Regions from separate parts of the Kitasatospora sp. NPDC001119 genome, predicted to be linked through region 1. Evidence: riboswitches for the same ligand, from Rfam matches in the RefSeq annotation. Region 1 holds a riboswitch; the other holds the start of a gene.
What was found. Region 1 has a riboswitch for thiamine pyrophosphate ahead of thiO (glycine oxidase ThiO). Riboswitches for the same ligand answer to the same signal wherever they lie in the genome.

Region 1 (8,052 bases):
GCGTACGGGTCCTGCTGCTGGTGCTGCTGCTGGTAGCCGCCGTACGGGTCGGGCTGCTGCTGGGGGTAGCCGCCGTAGGTCTGCTGCTGGTCGTAGGCGTAGGCGGGCTGCTGCTGGGTCTGCCACTGCTGCTGGTCGTAGCCGGCCTGGTAGGCGGGGGCGTACGGGTCCTGGGGCTGCTGCTGGACCTGCGGCTGCTGCTGCTCGTAGTACCCGGGGGCGTAGACGCCGTCCTGGGCGAGCTCCTGCATCTCGAAGGCGGCGGTCTGCTCGACCTCCGGCACCTCGTCGGGCACCGGGGAGGGCAGCGGGGTGGGCAGCGGCGCGGGGGCCGGGGTCTCCTCGACGGGGCTGACCTCGCCGACCCGCCTGCGGGCGACCGCGGCGGCCGCCACCGCGGCGGCGCCGCCGGTGAGGGCGCCGAGCAGCGGCACCTTGGCGAGCGGGCCGGGCAGGCTGCCATCGGGCTTCCGCAGGGACCAGCCGGTCTGGTGGCCGCGCTTGACCGAGAGGGTGACGAAAGCCTGTCCGACCGCGAACAGCGCGGCGCCGGCCCCGATCACCACGACCGAGCCGAGGACCATCCCGGCGGCCACGCCCAGGAAGCCGGCCAGGGCCAGGACCCGCCAGTGCAGCGGTGCCCGGTTCTGCAGCAGCACCTCCGCGACCAGCCAGAGCGCCACCACCGCCAACGCGACGTACAGCAGCAGGTATCCGATGCCCATCCGCCCCGCTACCTCCAGTCGCGTACCCGCGCGTGTGCGCCGCGCGTGTGCGGCGACTGTACCGGTTCAACGGCCGGGGTACCGCATCGCGTTCCCGCCGCCCGGGCACCGGCCGCACACGACCGAGCCCGCCACCGTCGGTACGGTGACGGGCTCGTGAACACCCGGCGTCGGCGCGGCGGGAGCAGGCCCCCGCAGCGCCCGCTCAGCGCTGGTGCAGCCCCAGGTTCTGGTAGATCTCCAGCGTCGCCGTCGAGTGGTTCAGCGTGATGAAGTGCAGACCCGGCGCGCCCTCGGCGAGCAGGCGCTCGGCCATCGCGGTGGCGTGCTCCATGCCGATGGCCCGCAGCGCCGCCGGGTCGTCGATGGCCGCCCGCAGGCGGGCCTCCAGGTCGACGGGGAAGGCCGAGCCGCTGAGCTGCGGGAAGCGCTCCAGCTGCTTGGCGTTGGTGACCGGCATGATCTCCGGGATGATCGGCGTCTCGCAGCCGGCGGCCGCCACCCGGTCGCGCAGCCGCAGGTAGTCGTCCACCTCGAAGAACATCTGGGTGATCGCGTAGTCGGCCCCGGAGCGGATCTTCGCCACGAAGTGCCTGATGTCCTCGTCCCAGTCGGTCGAGCGCGGGTGCATGTTCGGGGAGGCCGCGACGCCGACGCAGAAGTCGCCGATCCCCTTGATCAGCTCCACCAGCTCGTACGCGTAGGTGACGCCCTCGGGGTGCTTGACCCACTCGCCCATCGGGTCGCCGGGCGGGTCGCCCCGGACCGCGAGGACGTTGCGCACGCCCTGGTCGGCGTACTGGCCGATGATGTTGCGCAGCTCCGCGATCGAGTGGTCCACCGCGGTGAGGTGGGCGACCGGGGTCAGGGTGGTCTCGGTGGCGATCCGGCCGACCATGTTGACGGTGCGCTCGCGCGAGGAGCCGCCGGCGCCGTACGTCATGCAGACGAAGTTGGGGTCGAGCGGTTCGAGCCGGCGGATGGCGTCCCAGAGCTTCTGCTCGCCGGCCTCGGTGCGGGGCGGCATGAATTCGAAGGAGAAGGAGCGCTTGCCGGCCGCCAGGAGTTCGCGCACCGTCAGTGCGCGATCCGTTCTCGTGGAAGCGATTCCGAGTGCCATGCTGGCAGGCTATCCGGCGTTCGAAGGGGCCGGACAACCGTATTCCATCTATTGAGACAACTGATGGAAGACGTTCCGTTTCGCCCCGGAACGGCTCCGCCGCCCCTCCCCCGCACCCCGGGCCGAGCCGCTCGCACAGCCGTTCCCGGCCGCACCGCTACGCTTGCTGCACCCCAGAGAACCAGCGGAGCCCCATCGTGACCTCGTCCAGCACCCGGCCGGCCAGCCCCGGTTCGGCCCTCAGTGCGGCCACCAGTGCGGCCGGCAACGCGGCCGGCAGTGCGGCCAACCCCATGGACGTGGAGGACGTCCGCACCCGTGTCAACGCGGCGCTCGCCGCGTTCATGGACGGCCAGTCCGTGCTCCTCGACAAGATCTCGCCCCAGCTGGCCCCCGCCGCCGACGCGCTGCGCGACTTCCTGCTGGACGGCGGCAAGCGGCTGCGCCCGGGCTTCTGCTACTGGGGCTGGCGCGGCGCCGGCGGCCCGGCCGCGGGCGCGACCGGCGAGGCGATCGCCAACGCGGCCGCCGCCCTGGAGCTGCTCCAGGCCAGCGCCCTCGTCCACGACGACCTGATGGACCGCAGCGACACCCGCCGCGGCCTGCCCTCGGTCCACCGCCGCTTCGAGGCGCTGCACCGCGACAGCGGCTGGCGCGGCGACCGCGAGCAGTACGGCGCCTCGGCCGCGGTGCTGCTCGGCGACCTGCTGCTGATCTGGTGCGACGAGCTGTTCCTGCGCTCCGGCCTGGAGCCCGCCGCCGTGCTGGCCGCCAAGCCGGTGTTCGACCTGATGCGCACCGAGGTCATGCTCGGCCAGTACCTGGACGTGCTGGAGCCGGTGGCCGGCGACTCGACGGACGAGGGCGCGCTGGAGCGGGCGCAGACCGTCCTGCACTACAAGTCCGCGAAGTACACCATCGAGCGGCCGCTCCAGGTGGGCGCGCTGCTGGCCGGCGCCGGGCCGGAGCTGGTCGAGGCGTACGGGGCGTTCGGGCTGCCGCTGGGCGAGGCCTTCCAGCTGCGCGACGACCTGCTCGGCGTCTTCGGGGACCCGGCGGTCACCGGCAAGCCGGCCGGGGACGACCTGCGCGAGGGCAAGCGCACCCTGCTGGTCGCGCACGCGATGCGGGGCCTGCCGGCCGCCGACGCCCGGCACCTGGACGAGCGGCTGGGCGCGCCGGACCTGGCGGCCCCGGAGGTCGCCGAGCTGCGCGGGCTGGTCGCCCGCAGCGGGGCGCCGGAGCTGGTGGAGCGCCGGATCGAGGAGCTGATGCGGCAGTCGCTGGCCGCGCTGGCGGCGGCGCCGCTCGCCGACGAGCGGGCCCGTACGGTGCTGCTGGCACTGGCCGAGGCCGCCACCGTCCGCAAGTACTGAACGTACTGACGGGCGGCGACGGCCTCGGGCCGGTCCTGCGGGGTCCCACCGAGACCCGGGACGCCGCTCAGAGCGCGGCGCGCACCCGGCGGGACAGCTCGGCGGCGGCCGCCCGGGGGTCCGCCGCGGCCGTGATGGCCCGCACCACGACGACCCGGCGGGCACCGGCGGCGAGCACCTCGTCCAGGTTGCCGAGGTCGATCCCGCCGATCGCGAACCACGGCCGGTCGGTGTCCCGCTTCGCCGCGTACGAGACCAGGCCGAGGCCCGGGGCCGGGCGGCCCGGCTTGGTCGGGGTCGGCCAGACCGGGCCGGTGCAGAAGTAGTCCACCCCGGGCTCGGCGATCGCCGCGTCCACCTCGGACTCGGCGTGGCAGGAGCGGCCGATCAGCACGTCCTCGCCGAGGATCGCCCGGGCGGCCGGCACCGGCAGGTCGTCCTGGCCGAGGTGCAGCACGTCCGGCCGGGCCGCGTGGGCGACGTCGGCGCGGTCGTTGACGGCCAGCAGCTTGCCGTGCCGGCGGCAGGCGTCGGCGAAGACCTCCAGGGCCTCCAGCTCCTGCCTGGCCTCCAGGCCCTTGTCGCGCAGCTGGACGATGTCCACCCCGCCCGCCAGCGCCGCGTCCAGGAACTCGGCGAGGTCGCCCTGCTCCCGGCGGGCGTCGGTGCACAGGTACAGCCGGGCGTCGGCGAGCCCGGCGCGCGGCGTGTCCGCCGCCATCAGATCAGCATCGCCTGGGCGCGGCGCTTCACCTCGGTGCCGCGGTTCTCCCGCAGCGCCTGGATCGGGCTGCCGGGCAGCGACGGGTCCTCGGTGAAGAGCCACTCCAGGATCTCCGCGTCGTTGTACCCGCAGTCCCGCAGGACGGTCAGGGTGCCGGACAGGTGCTTGACCAGGCCCGGGCCGTCGATGAACGCGGCCGGGACCTGCAGCGACTTGTTGGGGCCGCGCCGGACGGCGATCAGGCCGCCGTTCTTGACCAGGTCACGCACCTCGGTGACCCGGACCCCCCACTGCTCCGAGATGTCGGGCAGGTACATCCAGTCGGTGACCAGGGATTCAATCTTGCTTTCGATCTCACTCACGCCACCAGACTGCCACCTCCGCGGCCCACCGCGCACCAGACCTGCCCCGCGCCTACCCCGCGACGGCCGCCTTCAGCGGTACCGCGGGGTCGGCCGCCCGGGCCGGGTCCAGCGCGGTGCCGCGCTCGATCAGCCGCCGCCCCTGGGCCAGGTCGCGCGGCCGGTCGACGGTCAGCAGCGCGCTCGGCACGCCGTCGCGCAGCCAGAGCACCGACCAGTCGGCGCCCCGCGGGTCGCCGCGCCGGACCAGCTCGTCGCCCTCGGCGTGCCGGCCGGCGTACTGGACCATCCGCCCGAACTGCTCGGACCAGAAGTACGGCACCGGGTCGTAGGCCGGCGCGTCCGCGCCCAGGACGGCGGCGGCCACCGCCTCGCCGGACCGCAGCGCGTGGTCCCAGTGCTGGACGGCCAGCCGGGCGCCGGCCCGGGCCGAGGGGTAGCTGACGCAGTCGCCGGCCGCGAAGACGCCGGGCACCGAGGTGCGCAGCCGCCCGTCCACGACGACGGCGCCGGTCGCGTCCAGCTCGACCCCGGAGCCGGCCAGCCAGCCGGTCGCGGGGCGGGCCCCGATGCCGACCACCACCTCGTCGGCGGGCAGGTGCGAGCCGTCCGCCAGCAGCACCGCGCCGGGCTCGACGGCGGCCACGCCGACCCCGCAGCGCAGCTCGACCCCGGCCTCGGCGTACCAGGCGGCCATCGCCGAGCCGAGCTCCGTCGGCAGCGCGCCGGGCAGCGGCGCCGGGCCGGCCTCGACCACCGTCACCTCGCAGCCCGCCGCGCGGGCCGCGGTGGACACCTCGGCGCCGATCCAGCCCGCGCCGACCAGCACCAGCCGCAGCCCGGGGCGCAGCAGCGCGCGCAGCGCCAGGGCGTCGTCCAGGGTGTGCAGCAGGTGCGCCCGCTCGGCGCCGGGCAGGGCGCGCGGCACGGCACCGGTGGCGATCACCAGCGAGCCGTACGGGAGGTCGCCGCCGTCGGTGTGCAGCACGCCGGGGGTGAGGCCGGTGGCGCGGCGGCCGGTGAGCAGCTCGATGCCGAGCTGCCCGTAGTCGATGTCCAGGGCGGTGGAGTCGGCCTTGCCGAGCAGCACGTCCTTGGAGAGCGGCGGCCGGTCGTACGGCGCGTGCGGCTCCTCGCCGACCAGCGTGATCCGCCCCTGCCGGCCGCCCTGCCGCAGCTTGAGGGCGCACTGCGCCCCGGCCAGCCCGGCTCCGACGACGACCACCCGATCCGTTCCGCTCAGCTCTGCCACGCCCGCCACTGTACTCAGCGCGACGCGGCGGCCTCCGGGCCGTCCGCCCCGCGTACGGGCCTTCGGCCGGGCCGATCCCCGGCGTTAAGGTGGGAGGACCACACGGGAGCCCGGCGGACCGGGCTGAGAGGCGGGCTGACACGGCCTGCGACCGTCCGAACCTGATCCGGGTCATACCGGCGAAGGGAGAAGAGCAGCCTTGTCACGCTTGCCATCAGGCACCCATGCCGACGTGCTGGTGATCGGCGGGGGCGTCATCGGCCTCGCCGTCGCCTGGCGCACCGCGCGGCGCGGGGCGCGGAACGTGATCGTGGTCGACCCCGCCCACGGCGGCGGGGCCGCCGGGGTCGCGGCCGGGATGCTCGCCCCGGTCACCGAGCTCCAGTACGGCGAGGAGCCGCTGCTGCGCCTCGGGATGGCCTCGAACGAGCGGTACGAGGCCTTCGCCGCCGAGCTCTCCGAGGCGAGCGGCGGCCTGGACACCGGCTACCGCCGCTGCGGCACGATCGCCGTCGCGCTGGACTCCGACGACCGCGAGGAACTGCGCGAGCTGTACGCCTTCCACCAGCGGCTGGGCCTGGACTCGACCTGGCTGACCGGCCGGGAGGCCCGCAGGCTGGAGCCGATGCTGGCCCCCGCCGTCCGCGGCGCCCTGCACGCCGCGGACGACCACCAGGTGGACCCCCGGCGCCTGCTCACCGCCCTGGTCGCCGCCTGCGGGCGCGCGGGCGTCCTGCTGCACCGCGCCGAGGCCGTCGAGCTGCTGGTCGAGGACGGCCGCGCGACCGGCGCCCGGCTGAGCACCGACGAGACGGTGACCGCCGACCAGGTCGTGCTCGCCGCCGGCCCGCACAGCCACCGGCTGCCCGGTCTGCCCGAGGGGGTGCTGCCCGCGATCCGCCCGGTGAAGGGGCAGGTGCTGCGGCTGCACGTGCCGGAGGCCTACCGGCCGTTCCTCTCCCGCAACGTCCGCGCCGTGGTCCGCGGCCGGCACCTGTACCTGGTCCCCCGGGAGAACGGCGAGCTGGTCGTCGGCGCGACCACCGAGGAGCAGGGCTACGACACCACCGTCACCGCCGGCGGGGTGTACGAACTCCTGCGGGACGCCCACGAGTTGGTCCCGGGGATCACCGAACTCCCGCTGCGCGAGACCTCCGCCGGGCTGCGCCCCGGCTCGCCGGACAACGCCCCGCTGCTGGGCCCGACCCCGCTGCCCGGGCTGGTCGCCTCCACCGGCCACTACCGCAACGGCGTGCTGCTCACCCCGGTGACCGCCGACCTGGTCTCCGAGTACCTGGTCACCGGTGAAGTCCCCGAGCTCGCAAGGCCGTTCACCCCCACCCGGTTCTCCTCCGAATCCCCCGTCGCGAAGGCCTCCGCATGACCGAGATCGCCCTGACCGAGAACGCCCCGCACGAGCACGCCGTGCACGAGGACGCCCTGACCCCGGCCGCCCCGGCCGAGATCGCCCTGACCGTCAACGGCGAGCCCCGCCGGGTGCCCGCCACGACCACCCTCGCCGAGCTGGTGGCCTCCGTCAGCGCCGCCAACACCGGTGTCGCCGCCGCGCTCAACGAGGCCGTGGTGCCGCGCGGTTCGTGGCCCGGGACGGCACTGGGCAGCGGCGACCGGATCGAGATCCTCACCGCCGTCCAGGGAGGCTGAACCATGGCCGACGATCTGCTGGCCATCGCCGGGACGGCCTTCTCCTCCCGGCTGATCATGGGCACCGGCGGCGCCCCCAGCCTGGAGGTCCTGGAGCGCGCCCTGCTCGCCTCCGGCACCGAGCTGACCACCGTCGCGATGCGCCGGGTCGACGCCACCACCCAGGGCTCCGTCCTGGACGTGCTGACCCGCAACGGCATCCGGGTGCTGCCCAACACGGCCGGCTGCTTCACCGCCGGCGAGGCCGTGCTGACCGCCCGGCTGGCCCGCGAGGCGCTCGGCACCGACTGGGTCAAGCTGGAGGTGATCGCCGACGAGCGCACCCTGCTGCCCGACCCGATCGAGCTGCTGGACGCCGCCGAGACGCTGGTCGACGACGGCTTCACCGTCCTGCCGTACACCAACGACGACCCGGTGCTGGCCCGCAAGCTGGAGGACGTCGGCTGTGCGGCCATCATGCCGCTGGGCTCGCCGATCGGTTCGGGCCTGGGCATCCGCAACCCGCACAACTTCCAGCTGATCGTGGAGGGCGCGGGCGTCCCGGTGATCCTGGACGCGGGCGCCGGCACCGCCTCCGACGTGGCGCTGGCGATGGAGCTGGGCTGCGCCGCGGTGATGCTCGCCTCCGCGGTGACCAGGGCTCAGGACCCGGTGCTGATGGCCGAGGCGATGCGGCACGCCGCCGAGGCGGGCCGGCTCGCCCACCGGGCCGGCCGGATCCCGCGCCGCTTCCACGCCGAGGCCTCCTCCGCGATGGCCGGCCGGGCCGACCTGGACACCCGCGAGCACCCGGCGTTCTGAACCGTCGCGCATGTCACAAGCCGGTCC
Region 2 (8,052 bases), on a different contig from region 1:
CTCGTCCTCGGCCGGCACCACCTCCGTCGCCCCGGCCTCCCGGCACAGCCGCGCGACCCGGGCCAGCTCGGCCACCCGGTCCGGCCCGTCGAAGGCCACCAGCAACAGCGCCTGGGTGGACTCCGGCAGCCCCATCCGCCCCAACTCGTTGACGGCCCGCACCGAGACCGCGTCCATCAGCTCCATCAGCGACGGGGTCAGACCCCGCGCCATCACCTCGCAGACCGCCGCCCCGGCCGTGTCCGCGCTCGGGAACTCCGCCGCCAGCGCCAGCTGCGGGGCGGGCGCCGGCCGCAGCGACAGAACCGCCCGGACCACCACCCCGAGCGTCCCCTCCGAACCGACGAACAGCCTGGTCAGGTCGTACCCGGCCACGCCCTTCGCCGTCCGGCGGCCGGTGGACAGCAGCCGCCCGTCCGCCAGCACCACGTCCAGCCCGAGCACGTACTCGCTGGTGACGCCGTACTTCACGCAGCAGAGCCCACCGGCCCCCGTACCGATGTTGCCGCCGATCGTGCAGGACTCCCAGCTGGACGGATCCGGCGGATACGAGAGGCCCAACTCCTCGACGGCCCTGGACAGTTCGGCGTTCACCACACCGGGCTCGACCACCGCGATCCGGTTCACCGGGTCGATCTCCAGGATCCGGTTCAGCTTCACCAGCGACAGCACGACGCAGCCGTCCACCGCGTTCGCCGCACCCGACAGCCCGGTCCGGGCACCCTGCGGCACCACCGGGACGCGCAGCTCGGTCGCGGTGCGCAGCACGTGCCGCACCTGCTCGACCGTCTCCGGGAACACCACCGCCGCGGGCTGCCCGGCCGCGCAGAAGCCCGCCATGTCGTGGCGGTACGCGGCGGTCACGTCCGGGTCCACCACGACGGCCCCGTCCGGGAGGCCCTGCACCAGTCGGTCCGTCAGATCACTCATCGCCGCCTCCACTCGCCGCCCGACCGCCTCCACCTCCGCACTCTGCCCGGACGGCAGGGGGCGGGCAAGTGGGCCACGGGAAGGGGCAGGCACCGGGGCTGGCGGCAAGGGCCGCCGTACGGGGAGGTGCCGGCCGGATCCCGGGGTCGGCGCGGCGACCGGTCGACTCAGGCCCGGCGGAGGGTCGGGGTGGCCAGGGCGGTGAGGCCGGCCGCGGCGGTGGCGAGGGCGCAGAGGAGGGTGGGCGGGGCGGCGCCCGCCGCGTCCGCGAGCAGGCCCAGCAGGGCGTTCGAGAGCACCAGGGCCAGGCTCTGCACGAGCGTCAGCAGGGCCTGGACCCGCGAGAGATGGGTCGGCGGCGCGCCGGTCAGCACCAGCGGGCCGAGGTGGCAGGCGAAGAGCCCCGAGCCGAGGCCCGCCACCGTACTGCCGGCCACCGCCGCCACCGGCCCCGCGGCCAGGGCCAGCAGCGCGATCCCCGCCGACGCCGTGCAGAGCCCGGCGGCCGCCCCCACGCCGGCCCGGGGCAGCGCGCCCCGCCGGGCGACCAGGACGGCCACCGCCAGCACCCCGGCCGCCTGCCCGCCGCTCACCAGCCCCGCCGTCCCGGCCGACCAGCCGTGCGCCCGGGCGAGCAGCGGGCCGAGCAGCGACACCACCGGCAGCAGCGCCCCGGCCGCCGCACCGGTGAGCAGCAGCGCGGCCCGCAGCAGCGGGTCGGCCAGGGCGAGCCGGACGCCGGACGCGGCCTCGCTCAGCAGGCCGGCCCGCGGACCGGACGGCCCGTCCGCCCCGGGGCGGACCCGCAGCAGGACCAGCAGCACGACCCCGAAGCTCACCGCGTCCACGAGCGCCGCGCCGGGCAGCCCGCCGGCCGCGACCAGCAGGCCGCCGAGCGGCGCCCCGAGCAGGACGGCGCCCTGCCCGCCGGCCTGCCGCAGGGCGAGCGCCCGGGGCAGCCGGTCGGCGGGCACCAGCCGGCCCGGCATCGAACCGCTCGCCGGGAGGTGGAAGGCGTCGACCGTCCCGATCACGGCCGCCGCCGCGACCAGGAGCCAGAGCGGTGTGCCCCGGTCGGCCGCGACCAGCGCCAGCGCGGCGGTCGCGGCCAGCATCACCGTGTCCCCGACGAGCATCACCCGACGGGCGCCGAACCGGTCCGCGACCGCGCCGCCCAGCAGGACCAGCGCGGTGCGCGGCACCGTGACCGCCGTCAGGACCAGCCCGGCCGCGCCGCCGCCGTGCGCGGAGGCGGCCCAGCCGAGGGCGAAGTACAGCGCGGCGTCGCCCAGCAGTCCGGCCTGGACCCCGGCCAGCCAGAGCAGGTACGTCCGGGGCAGCGCGGCCCGCGAACCGACGGCGGCGGTGGCAGCGGCAGTGGTCATGCCGGGTGACGCTAGGACCCTCGACCGGGTCGAGGGCAAGCCCGGCTACCCGCGGACCACCGGCTCCTGGAGCTCGGTGACCCATCCCGCCGGGTCCTCCGGGCACTCCAGGTACAGCTCCCGGGCGTAGCCGGCCGAGCGGTAGCCGTTCTCCTCGATGAAGCGGGCCAGCTCCTGGCCCGCGCCCAGGACCTCGTCCATCGGGCCGCGGTGCACGATCGTCGCCGCCTCCCCGATCGGCGGCAGGTCGACCACCTCGAAGTCGTGCGCGCCCGCCCGCACCGACGGGCCGACCGGGACGGCGGCCCCGACCAGCACCGAGCCGTTGCCCTCCGGGGCGTCCTGGTAGTGGGCGACGGACGGGCCGGCCGCCTCGATCCCGGCCCCGGCCAGCCGCCGGCACAGCTCGGCGAACAGCGGCCCGATCACCGGCCCGATGTCCTCCGGCTCGTAACTCGCGGCCACACCGGTCAGTTGGGCCACCCGGACGGACGGCACCGGCTTCACCACGACATCCCGCACGGACATGGTCCCCTCGCTCTCGATCGTCCGGAGCCTCGCCTCCACCCGGGCCAGCCGCAGCTCGTCGGCCGCGATCGCCGCGGCGAGCTGGGCCCGCCGCAACCGCAGCATCCCGCGCAGCTCGGCCGCGTCCACCCGCTCGTCCAGGACGGCCCGCACCTGCTGCAGGGTGAACCCGAGCTCCTTGAGCGCGATCACCCGGTTGAGCCGGGCCAGTTGGGACGCCTCGTAGAAGCGGTAGCCGCTGACCGGGTCCACCCGGGCGGGCCGCAGCAGCCCGATCGCGTCGTAGTGGCGCAGCATCCGCACCGACACCCGGCCGTGGCTGGCGAAGTCTCCGATGTTCAACATGATGCGACCACTCCACCCCCTGCCACCGTGTCAGGGTCAACCCCCGCCCCGCCCGTGGCCCGGGAAACACCGAGGGCGGGTGCCGAGTGGTCTCGGCACCCGCCCTGAGCAGGTGGTTCTCCTACCGGCGGAGAGCGTGGGATTCGAACCCACGGTACGGGGTCACCGCACGACAGTTTTCAAGACTGTTCCCTTAGGCCGCTCGGGCAGCTCTCCAGGCGGAGGTCAGCCTAACGGGTCCGGCGGGGTTCGGTGCACACGTTTCGGGGCGGGCGGGGGTTACGGCTGGTCGCCCTCGCGCTGGCCGAGAGTGACCTTGGTGTTGAGGGTCTGGCCGTTGCGGGTGTACTCGACGTCGACGGTCTCGCCGGGCTTGTGCGTCCAGATCCGGCTGACCAGGGCGGGGCCGTTGTCGATCGGGACGCCGCCGAGCTTGGTGATGACGTCGCCCGGCTTGAGGCCGGCCTTGTCGGCCGCGCCGCCGGGGGTGACGGCGGGCTGGCCCTGGATGTCCTTGGTCTGGATCTGCGCGCCGTCGCCCTTGTAGTCGTCGTTGCGCAGCACGTCGAGCTTGGCGTAGACCGGCTTGCCGGTCTTGATCAGGGTGTCCGCGACCCACTTGGCCTGGTTGATCGGGATGGCGAAGCCCAGGCCGATGCTGCCGGCCCGGCCGTTGGCGGAGGCGTTGGACTGGATCGCCGAGTTGATGCCGATCACCGCGCCGCCGGAGTCGAGCAGCGGGCCACCGGAGTTGCCGGGGTTGATGGAGGCGTCGGTCTGCAGGGCGTTCATGTACGAGGCCTGCGAGCCGGTGTCGTCGCCGGAGGCCACCGGGCGGTCCTTGGCGCTGATGATGCCGCTGGTGACGGTGGACTCCAGGCCGTACGGCGCACCGATCGCGACGGTGGCGTCGCCGACGTTGACCTTGTCGGAGTCGGCCAGCGGCAGCGGGGCCAGCTTGCTCTTGGGCGGGTTGTCGATCTTGACCACGGCGACGTCGTAGCCCTCGGCGTGGCCGAGCACCGAGGCGCTGTAGGAGCTGCCGTCGGCGAACTTGACGGTCAGTTTGCCGCCGCTGAGGGTCGGCGCGACGACGTGGTTGTTGGTGAGGATGTGGCCCTCGGTGTCGAAGACGAAGCCGGTGCCGGTGCCCGACTCGCCGTTGCCCTGCGCCTTGATGGTGACGACGCTGGGCAGCGCCTTCTGCGCGATGGCGGCGATCGAGCCGGGGACGGGCTCGTTCTTCTGGGTGTCGCTGGCCTGGACGGTGGTGCTGCGGTGGTCGTTCGCGGAGCTCCTGCGGTCGGAACTGTCGGAGACGGACACGCCGAGCGCGCCGCCGGCCACACCGGCGACCAGCGCGACGGCCGCGATCAGGGCGACCAGGCCGCCGCGCTTCTTGCGCGGGCCGCCAGGGCCGCCCGGACCGCCGGGGTACTCCGCCGGGTAGCCGAGCGGGCCGGCCGGGCCGCCGGGGTAGCCGGCGCCGCCGGAGGTGGAGTCGTGGGTGGGGCCCCAGCCGCCGAGCGGCTGGCCGGCCCCGAAGGGGTGGTGGCCGTGCGCGGCGGGCGCGGCCGGAGCGGCGCCGTACCCCTCGTGCGCGCCGGCGGCGGGGACGCCGTGGGTCGGGGTGGCGTACGGGTTGCCGGCCGGCGGCAGGGCCGGGGCGGCGGGTGCGGCGGCCACCGGGGCGGGCGGAACGGGCGGCAGGACCGGCGGCGGCGCGTCGATGTAGCCGGTGGCCGGGTCGACGGCCGGCTCCTCGACGGCGAGTACGGCGGGTGCGGCGGGTGCCACGGGCTCGGCGGGTGCGGCGGGTGCCTCCGGTGCGGGCACCTTGGTGAAGGCGACGGTGGGCTTGTGCCCACCCCCGGCCGGGACCTCCTCGGCCGGAACGGCGTCGGCGGACGGCGCCGCCTCGGCGGCGGCGGCCTCGACCGCGCCCGCCTCCGGCTCGGGCACCCGCCGGAACGCCATGGTCGGGTTGTGCCCGCCCTGAGCGGGGCCCGCGGCAGCGGACTCGGCCGCCCCCGGCCCGGCGGGCTGCTCCCCCTGCGGCCCGGTGGGCCCAACCTCGCGCTCGGTGCTCACGGACGACCTCCATAGCTGGCAGAACCAAGGACCATAGTTTTTCGCACTGTCGATTCGTTTGCCGTAAGGACCCCTCTGAAGAACTCATAAGAATCCTTAGCCGGCACCGACACCGGCACTGGCGTCAGCACCCGCGTCGGCACCGACACCGGCTCCGGCACCCGTACCGACGGCCGGGGCTCCCCTCCCCGTCGGGCGTCCGCGATGCGGACCGCCCCGCCCTCGGCCTTGGGCGTCGGCACCCGCGCCGGTTAGCCTGGCGCTCCAAACTGACACGCGGGAGCTTGGACCCACCAGGCTGAGAGTGCGCATGTCGACCGTACGCCACACGAGTGACGGACGTTCGAGGGGGCGCTGACCGCCGGAACCTGTCCGGGTAATGCCGGCGTAGGGAGTATCGGCCATGCCGCCTGCTTCGCCATCCTCTTCTTCGGGTACGAACGCCTCCGACTCCGGCGCGAACGCCCCCGCGCCGGGCGCGACCGCCCTCCTGGAACGCGCCGAGCACGTCGAAGCGCCCCTGGTCCTGGACACCGAACCGCCGCGCACGCTGCGCTTCCGGGACCACTTCGCGCTCTGGATGAACCTGGGCGTCAGCCTGATCGGCTTCTCCACCGCCGCCACCGTGCTCGGCGCCCCCGGCAGCGAGCTGTCGCTGGCCGCCGCGGTGACCGCGATCACGATCGGTACGGCGGTCGGCACCGCGATGCTCGCCGTGGCCGCGCTGATCGGCGCCCGCACCGGCGCCCCCGCGATGGCGAACCTGCGCGGGCTGTTCGGCACCCGGCTGTCGTACCTGCCGACGGTGCTGAACATCGTGCAGTGCATCGGCTGGGGCGTCTTCGAGCTGCTGACCATCTCGGCGGGCGCGCAGACCGTCGCGCACACCACCGGCTACCGCTGGCTGTTCGTCCTGCTCGCGGGCGCGCTGACCACCGCGCTGACCATCTGGCCGCTGGGCTCGATCGCGGTGCTGCGCCGCTTCGTGGCCGGGGCGGTCGCGGTGGCGATGGTGTACTTCACCGTCCAGTTGGGCCGCCAGGGCGTGCCGGACCCGGGCGCGGGCAACTGGCACGGCTTCCTCGGCGCCACCGACGCGATGATCGCGGTGTCGGTCTCCTTCGTCCCGCTGGCCGCCGACTACACCCGGCACTCGCGCACCCCGCGCTCGGCGTTCTGGGGCAGCTTCTCCGGCTACACGGTCGCCCAGGTCTGGTGCTACGTGCTCGGCCTGATGGCGCTGCTGCAGTCGGACGGCGACCCGAACCGGATCTTCGACTCCTTCCTCGGGGTCTGGGCCGGCTGGCTGTTCCTGCTGGTGCTGGTGCTGCGCGAGACGGACCAGTCCTTCGCCAACGTGTACTCGACCGCGATGTCGGTGCAGAACCTGCTGCCGAAGGTGGACCGCCGGGTGCTCTCGGGCGCGATCGGCGTGCTGATCACCGTGCTGGCGCTGCAGATCGACGAGTTCACCGACACCTACTACGGCTTCCTCGGCCTGATCGGCTCGGTGTTCGTGCCGCTGCTGGCGGTGCTCGTGGTGGACTACTTCCTCGGCGCCGGCCGGCGCGGCTGGAACCTCTCCGCCGACGCGCCGTCCCGCTGGCTGATGCTGCTGCCGTGGGCCCTGGGCTTCGCGGTCTACCAGTTCATCGCGCCGACCAAGGTCGCGGGCTGGTGGACGGACTTCTGGACCTCCGCCCAGGAGGCGCTGCACTTCACCCCGCAGGAGTGGACCTCGGCCTCGCTGTTCGCCTTCCTGGTGCCGGCCCTGGCCACCTGGGCGCTCACCCCGCTCGGCCGCCGCGCCGTCCGGGGCTGACGGAGCGGAGGGAGCGGGGCCCGAGCGGGCCCCGCAGGTACGCAGACGGCCCCACAGGTTGGGGCCGTCTTTGTCCGCGCTTCACCTCCGCCGCCTATCGTTGGGCCTGTGACCAGCCCAGACCTGTCCTCGGCGGCGGCGCGCACCGTGCCGCCCGTCCAGGTGATCGCCCACCGCGGTTCCTCCCACGCCCTGCCCGAGCACACCCTCGCGGCCTACCGGCGCGCGCTCGACGAGGGCGCGGACGCGCTGGAGTGCGACGTCCGGGTCACCGCCGACGGCGCGCTGGTCTGCGTGCACGACCGCCGGATCGGCCGGGTCTCCAACGGCCGGGGCACCGTTTCGGCCATGACCCTCGCCGAGCTGGAGGCGTACGACTTCGGCGCCTGGAAGACCGGCCGCCCCAGCACCGACCCGGAGCTGCGCGGCGTGCTGCGGCTGGAGCGGCTGCTGGAGCTGGTGGTGGAGTGCGGCCGCCCGGTGGACCTGGCGATCGAGACCAAGCACCCGGTGCGCTTCCGCGGCCGGGTGGAGGCCGAGCTGCTGCGGACCCTGGAGCGGTTCAAGATCGGCGCGGCCCGGGAGGGCGACCGCCCGTCCGCCCGGATCATGAGCTTCTCCTCGGTCGCGCTGAACCGGGTGGCCGCCGCCGCGCCGCGGTACCGGCGGGTCTTCCTGTTCGAGCGGACCCTGCCGCTGCTCGGCCGGCTGCGCGAGGGCTCGCCGCTGCCGGGCGGGGCGCGGATCGCCGGCCCGGGCATCGAGCTGGTGCGGGCCCGCCCGCAGCTGGTGACCCGGCTGCGCGAGCTCGGCCACGAGGTGCACGTGTGGACGGTGGACGAGCCGGCCGACGTCGAGCTCTGCCTGGAGCTCGGGGTGTCCGCGATCATCACCAACCGGCCCGCGGAGGTACTGGCGCAACTCGGCCGGTGATCCACCGGTGATCCGTCG

Region 2: another riboswitch for thiamine pyrophosphate. It lies ahead of ACWDD9_RS04040 (purine-cytosine permease family protein); the one in region 1 lies ahead of thiO (glycine oxidase ThiO).

What each region holds. Positions count from the first base shown of each region.
Region 1 covers NZ_JBSFKI010000005.1:240,425-248,476, forward strand. Annotated here, with positions in the region: gene ACWDD9_RS08470 (hypothetical protein) at 1-725, opposite strand, end outside; gene metF (methylenetetrahydrofolate reductase [NAD(P)H]) at 931-1,845, opposite strand; gene ACWDD9_RS08480 (polyprenyl synthetase family protein) at 2,043-3,221, shown strand; gene thiE (thiamine phosphate synthase) at 3,289-3,942, opposite strand; gene ACWDD9_RS08490 (Rv2175c family DNA-binding protein) at 3,942-4,307, opposite strand; gene ACWDD9_RS08495 (NAD(P)/FAD-dependent oxidoreductase) at 4,360-5,568, opposite strand; TPP riboswitch at 5,652-5,764, shown strand; gene thiO (glycine oxidase ThiO) at 5,768-6,943, shown strand; gene thiS (sulfur carrier protein ThiS) at 6,940-7,224, shown strand; gene ACWDD9_RS08510 (thiazole synthase) at 7,228-8,025, shown strand.
Region 2 covers NZ_JBSFKI010000002.1:370,588-378,639, reverse strand. Annotated here, with positions in the region: gene ACWDD9_RS04065 (FAD-binding oxidoreductase) at 1-930, opposite strand, end outside; gene ACWDD9_RS04060 (MFS transporter) at 1,098-2,315, opposite strand; gene ACWDD9_RS04055 (MerR family transcriptional regulator) at 2,361-3,188, opposite strand; tRNA gene ACWDD9_RS04050 (tRNA-Ser) at 3,317-3,404, opposite strand; gene ACWDD9_RS04045 (S1C family serine protease) at 3,468-5,279, opposite strand; TPP riboswitch at 5,546-5,690, shown strand; gene ACWDD9_RS04040 (purine-cytosine permease family protein) at 5,683-7,101, shown strand; gene ACWDD9_RS04035 (glycerophosphodiester phosphodiesterase) at 7,210-8,034, shown strand.